One region of the Streptomyces sp. NPDC053513 genome, then DNA from elsewhere that is predicted to be linked to it. Evidence: riboswitches for the same ligand, from Rfam matches in the RefSeq annotation. Region 1 holds a riboswitch; the other holds the start of a gene.
What was found. A riboswitch is a leader RNA that binds a small molecule or an ion and turns the genes downstream of it on or off. The one in region 1 is predicted to bind cobalamin.
Positions count from the first base shown of each region.

Region 2: linked by a shared signal. The riboswitch ahead of ACIGW4_RS26190 (ABC transporter substrate-binding protein) and the one ahead of cobN (cobaltochelatase subunit CobN) in region 1 are both predicted to bind cobalamin.

Region 1 covers NZ_JBITXP010000002.1:382,736-385,937, reverse strand. Annotated here, with positions in the region: gene cobN (cobaltochelatase subunit CobN) at 1-1,203, opposite strand, end outside; cobalamin riboswitch at 1,244-1,379, opposite strand; gene ACIGW4_RS04965 (cobalamin biosynthesis protein CobG) at 1,459-2,778, shown strand; gene ACIGW4_RS04960 (precorrin-8X methylmutase) at 2,775-3,202, shown strand, end outside.
Region 2 covers NZ_JBITXP010000017.1:76,514-79,715, forward strand. Annotated here, with positions in the region: gene tsaD (tRNA (adenosine(37)-N6)-threonylcarbamoyltransferase complex transferase subunit TsaD) at 74-1,144, opposite strand; cobalamin riboswitch at 1,352-1,556, shown strand; gene ACIGW4_RS26190 (ABC transporter substrate-binding protein) at 1,624-2,670, shown strand; gene ACIGW4_RS26195 (FecCD family ABC transporter permease) at 2,811-3,202, shown strand, end outside.

The DNA.
Region 1 (3,202 bases):
CTGGTCGTGGCCGCCGGCCTCGATGAGGGCGTAGATCAGCTCGTCGCCGTCGCCGGAGACCAGGCCGGGGAGGTCTTCGACGGGCCCGAAGTCGTAGCCCTCGGCGATCAGACGGCGCAGGAGCGCGACGGCGGAGGCGGGGGTGTCGAGGCCGACGGCGTTGCCGATGCGGGAGTGCTTCGTCGGGTACGCGGAGAGGACGAGCGCCAGCTTCTTCTCGGCGTTCGGGATGTGGCGGAGCCGGGCGTGCCGGACGGCGATCCCGGCGACGCGGGCCGCGCGCTCGGCGTCGGCGACGTACGCGGGCAGACCGTCCTCGTCGATCTCCTTGAAGGAGAAGGGGACGGTGATGAGCCGGCCGTCGAACTCGGGCACGGCGACCTGGCTGGCGGCGTCCAGCGGGGAGAGGCCCTCGTCGTTCTCCTCCCACGCGGACCGCGAACCGGTCAGGCACAGGGCCTGGAGGATCGGCACGTCGAGCGCGGCGAGCGCGCCCGCGTCCCAGGCCTCCTCGTCGCCGCCGGCCTGGGCCTCGGCGGGCTTGGTGCCGCCGGCGGCGAGGACGGTGGTGACGATCGCGTCGGCCGTACGGAGGCGGTCGAGCAGCTCCGGCTCCGGGGCGCGCAGGGACGCCACGTACAGCGGGAGGGCCCGGGCGCCGGCGTCCTCGATCGCCCCGCAGAGGGCGTCGACGAAGGCGGTGTTCCCGCTCATGTGGTGGGCGCGGTAGTAGAGCACGGCGACGGTCGGGCCGGTCGCGTCGGCCCCGGGGGTCCGCTCCAGGGGGCCCCAGGTGGGGGCGGCGGCCGGGGTGTCGAAGCCGTGGCCGGTGAGCAGGACGGTGTCGGAGAGGAAGCGGGCCAGCTGCTCCAGGTTGGCCGGGCCGCCGTGCGCCAGATAGGCGTGGGCCTCGGTGGCGACGCCGATCGGGACGGTGGAGGCCTCCATGAGCTGGGCGTCGGGGGCCTGCTCGCCGCTGAGGACGACGACCGGCTTTCCGGCGGCGAGGACCGTGTCCAGGCCCTCCTGCCAGGAGCGGACGCCGCCGAGGAGGCGGACGACGACCAGGTCGGCGCCGTCGAGGAGGGCCGGGAGGTCGGCGAGGGGGAGGCGGGCGGGGTTGGCGAAGCGGTACTCCACCGGACCTCCGGCCGCGCGGGCGCTGAGCAGGTCGGTGTCGGAGTGCGACAGCAGCAGGAGCATGGCGAGCTCAGGCCCTTCCTCGGGGTTGTCCGCGCCCCGGGTGGTCGTGTGGACGGCGGGAGTTCCTGACTCACCGCCCCCGAACGGACGGGGGCAGCTCACAGTGGCGGGACCGCGCCGGATTCTCACCGGGCTTCCTCCCCGGGGTCCTGGGACCCCATGCCGATCTGCATCCTAGATCGTGCCGTCTCCGGGCCGGGGGGAACCGGGGAGTCGGCCGGATCACACCCGGTGGTCAGCCGGTTCCCCGTGGGTATGCTCGCCGCCATGCCGCCCACCCCACCCCCGACGCCCGAACCGGGCGAAGCTCGCATACGGGACCGTGGCGACGCCTGCCCCGGGGCGCTGCGCCTGCACCCCGCCGACGACGGCCGCCTCGCCCGACTGCGCCTGCCCGCAGGCAGGTTGACGGCGCGTCAGGCCGATCTCCTGGCCCATGCCGCCGAGTCCCTCGGCGACGGGCGGATCAGCATCACCTCGCGCGGCAACGCGGAGCTGCGCGGTCTCGGCGAGGGCTGCGGGGCGGACCTGGCGGCTCTCCTGGCCGGGGCCGGCCTGCTGCCCTCCCCCACCCACGAGCGCGTCCGCAACATCGTGGCCTCGCCCGGCGCGGGACTCGACGGACTCGGCCACGCGGACGTGCAGTTGTGGGCGCGGGCCCTGGACGCCGCCCTGTGCGCCGAGCCCCGGGCCGCGTCCCTTTCGGGACGTTTCCTGTTCGTCCTCGACGACGGACGCGGGGACGTCGCCGGACTCGGCGGCGATGTGAGCTTGATCGCAGGACCGGAGGGATCGGTCCTGCTGCGGCTCGGCCCGGAGGCCTTCCGCCTCGCCGCCGAAGACGACGACACCGCCGACGGCGACACCGCAGCCGACACCGCCGTCGTCCCCGCGTCCGCCGGCGTCCCCGCGACCGCCGTCGCCGTACGGGCCGCCCTCACCGCCGCCCTCGCGTTCCTCGACGCCGCCGAGGCCGCCGGAAACGGGGCCTGGCGGCCGCGCGAACTGCCCGACGGGCACGTTCCCGACTGGGCCGGGGCCCTCGCGCGGGCCGGGATCACGGCGGAGCCCGTACCCGTACCGCCGCTTCCCGCCTCCCCGCCGCCCGCGCCCGGACCGCTCGGCGAGCGCGCCCTGCACGTCCTCGCCCCCCTCGGCCGGCTGACCGCGGCGCAGCTGCGGGCCCTGGCCGACGGCGCCGACGAGCTGCGGTTCACGCCCTGGCGCGGAGTGGTCGCCGTCGGGGCCCGCGCCGACCGGCTGCCCGACCTGGAGGCGCACGGCCTGGTCACCCGGCCCGACCTGCCCTCCGTCGGGGTCAGCGCCTGCACCGGGAGGCCCGGCTGCGCCAAGTCCCTCGCCGACGTCAGGACCGACGCCCTCGCCGCACCCGCGGGGCCGCTGCCCGTGCACTTCTCCGGGTGCGAGCGCCGCTGCGGGCACCCGCACGGCACCTGGGTCGACGTCCTCGCCACCGGCGACGACACCTACCTGGTGGACGGCGTCCCCACCCCCCGTACCTCCCTGCCCGAAGCAGTGACCACGGCCCGCAGCCTGCCGACCCACACGAGATGAGCGAGAGCAACAGGATGTTCGACTACGAGAAGGACGGGACGGAGATCTACCGCCGGTCCTTTGCCACGATCCGCGCCGAGGCGGACCTCGCGGGCCTGCCCGCCGACGTCGCCCAGGTGGCGGTCCGGATGATCCACGCCTGCGGCATGACCGACCTCGTGCAGGACATCGCGTACTCGCCGCAGGTCGTCGCGAACGCCCGCGCCGCCCTCCGCGACGGCGCGCCCATCCTCTGCGACGCGCAGATGGTGGCCAGCGGCGTCACCCGCAAGCGGCTGCCCGCCGACAACGAGGTGCTCTGCGCCCTCTCCGACCCGGCCGTGCCGGGCCTCGCCGCCGAGCTGGGCACCACCCGCTCCGCCGCCGCGCTCGAACTGTGGCGGGACCGCCTCGAAGGCTCCGTCGTCGCCATCGGCAACGCCCC
Region 2 (3,202 bases), on a different contig from region 1:
AGCAGGCCGTCGTGCCTGTCGGCGCCCCGTCCGTCCCTCACGAGGCGAGGCGGCGTACGGACGACCGCGGCCGTCAGGCGGCCCGGGCCGAGGGTGCCGGCAGCGGGGTCAGGGAGGCGTACTCCAGCGGCGCCGACGGGTCGATCGACACGTCGAGAGGTGCGGGCTCCGCGCCGGAGCGTACGAGGAGGTCGCCGACGGCCGCGATCATGGCGCCGTTGTCGGTGCACAGGGTCATCGGCGGCACGCGCAGCTCGATGCCGGCCGCGGCGCACCGCTGCTCGGCCAGTCCCCGGACGCGCGAGTTGGCCGCGACGCCTCCGACGACGATCAGCGTCTTCACGTCGTACGCCTTGCAGGCGGCCAGCGCCTTGCGGGTCAGCACGTCGGCGACGGCCTCCTGGAGGGCGGCGGCCCCGTCGGCCACCGGCGGCTCCTCACCACGCAGCCGGTGCTTCTCGACCCAGCGGGCGGCCGCGGTCTTGAGGCCGGAGAAGGAGAAGGCGTACGGGTCGTCGCCGGGGCGGGTCAGCGGGCGCGGGAAGTCCACGGCGCGCGGGTCGCCTTCGCGGGCCGCCCGGTCGATCGCGGGCCCGCCCGGGTACGGGAGCCCGAGGATGCGGGCGACCTTGTCGAAGCACTCGCCGGCCGCGTCGTCGAGCGTGTCGCCGAGGTGCAGGATCGGCTCGCGGACCAGGTCCCGTACGAGGAGCAGGGAGGTGTGGCCGCCGGAGACGATCAGCACCACGCAGGGGGTGGGCAGGGGACCGTGCTCCAGGGTGTCGGCGGCGACGTGTCCGGCGAGGTGGTGCACCCCGTACAGCGGCACCCCTGCGGCGTAGGCGAGGGTCTTGGCTCCGGCGAGGCCGACCTGGAGGGCTCCGGAGAGACCGGGGCCAGTGGTGACGGCGACGGCGTCGAGCTGCCCCGGCCGCAGTCCTGCCCGGTCGAGGGCCTCGCGCACGACCGGGTCGAACGACTGGAGGTGCGCCCTGGCCGCGATCTCCGGCACGACGCCGCCGAAGCGGGCGTGCTCGTCCATGCTCGACGCCACGACGTGCGCGAGCAGCTTCCCGTCCTGGACGATCCCGGCGCCGGTCTCGTCGCACGAGGACTCGATCCCGAGCACCACTGGTCCGCTCATCGACCCGTCTCCTTTTGCCTATAGATAGCACCTGCAATATATGTGCAACAAGGAAGGGGCGTGTACCCGCCGAGTCGCGCGTCGGCCACGGACCCGCTCGGGCGGGTGGGGACGCCTCGGCCGGGTGGGGCACGACGGTGCCGGTGCTCCGGTCGCCCGCCTGGACCTCCTTCCGGCACACGGCCCGCCGGCCCCAAGATCGGCCTGTGGTAATTTGCCCGGGCCAGTCGCACCCCCGCACGTATCGACACGATATGGGCGCGGGTCAGGGAATCCGGTGGGAATCCGGAGCTGACGCGCAGCGGTGAGGGTGACGGGCGGAGCATCGGCCACTGGGTCCCGAGGGGCCCGGGAAGGCGCTCCGTCCGGACGACCCCGAGTCCGAAGACCTGCTGGCGACCCGGACGGCGCGTGCCGCCGTCCGGGAAGCACCGTACGACAGGCTCCGCGCATGAGCCGTGACGCAGAGGACTCCTCCCGTGCCCCTCGCCCGCCGCCTCCGCTCCGCCGTGCCGCTCGTGGCCGGTGCCGTTCTCGTCGCCGGCTGCGGCGACGGCACCGGCACCACGACGGCTTCACCCGAGGCGAAAGAGGCGGGCCCCGGTCATCCGGTCCGTCTCGACAACTGCGGACAGCGGGTCGAGGTCGACCGCACTCCCCGCCGTGCCGTCGCCCTCGACCAGGGATCGGCCGAGATCCTGCTCTCCCTCGGCCTGGCCGACCGCATGGTGGGCACCGCCACCTGGACCGATCCGGTGCTCAAGGGACTGGAGAAGGCGAACGCGGGCGTGCCACGGCTGGCCGACCGCTACCCGTCCTTCGAGAAGGTCCTCGACACCGAACCGGACTTCGTCAGCGCCTCCTTCCTCTACACCCTCGGCAAGGGCGGCGTGGCCCCCCGGGAGCAGTTCGCGAAACTCGGCGTCCCCACCTACCTCTCCCCCACCGACTGCGTCGGCAAGGACAACAGCGGCGACGGCGACGGCGTGCGGACGAAGCCGCTGACCATGGACACCGTGTACGGGGAGATCCGCGACCTCGCGCGGGTGTTCGGCGTGCCGGAGCGCGGCGAGAAGCTCGTCGGCGAACTCCGCGCCCGGGTCGAGAAGGCCACGGTCGGGGCGGACTTCGGCGACGCGTCCGTCCTCTACTGGTTCTCCGACTCCCAGGGCCCGTACATGGCCGGCTGCTGCGGCGCCCCGGGCATCGTCAGCGGGGCACTCGGCGTGAAGAACGTCTTCGACGACACGAAGGAGGAGTGGCCGCAGATCAACTGGGAGACCGTCGCCGACCGCGATCCCGACGTGCTCGTGATCGCCGACCTGACCCGCAGGGCGCAGTCGGCCGAGAGCGCCGCGAAGAAGATCGAGTTCCTGGAGTCCCACCCGGTCACCCGGAACATGACCGCGGTGAGGAACAAGCGGTACGTGATCCTCAGCGGGCAGGCCATGAACCCGACCATCCGCACCGTCGAGGGCATCGAGAAGGTCGCCGCCGCGCTGAAGACGTACGGTCTCGCGAGGTGACCCGCTCCGTACGGTCTCGCGAGGCGGCCCGCCCGGAACCCGAGGCGGTGGTCCCGTCGAGCCGAAGCGCCGCCGACCGATCGGCGGCGGTGGGTCCGCCGAGCCGAAGCACCGCCGACCGACCGGCGGCGGGTCCTTCCGTGCGAGCTGCCGTCCGCTCCTCCCGGGCGCTCACGCCGGTCGCCGCGGCGGGTGGGGTCGTCCTGCTGTGCGTCTCGATCGCGCTCGCCGTCACCATCGGCCCGGCCGACCTCCGCGTCTCGGACTCCTGGTCCGTGGTGGTCTCCCACCTCGGCGGGGGCCCGTCCGGCCTGAGCGCGATCCGCGACGGCATCGTCTGGGACCTGCGGCTGCCCCGCACGCTCCTCGCGGCCGTGTGCGGAGCCGGACTCGCGGTCTGCGGCACGGTCCTGCAGTCCCTGCTGCGCAACCCGCTCGCCGACCCGTTCGTCCTCGGCGTCTCCTCCGGCGCCTCGACCGGGGCGGTGGCCGTCGTCGTCCTCGGCGCGGGCGGGGGCCTGCTGTCCGTCAC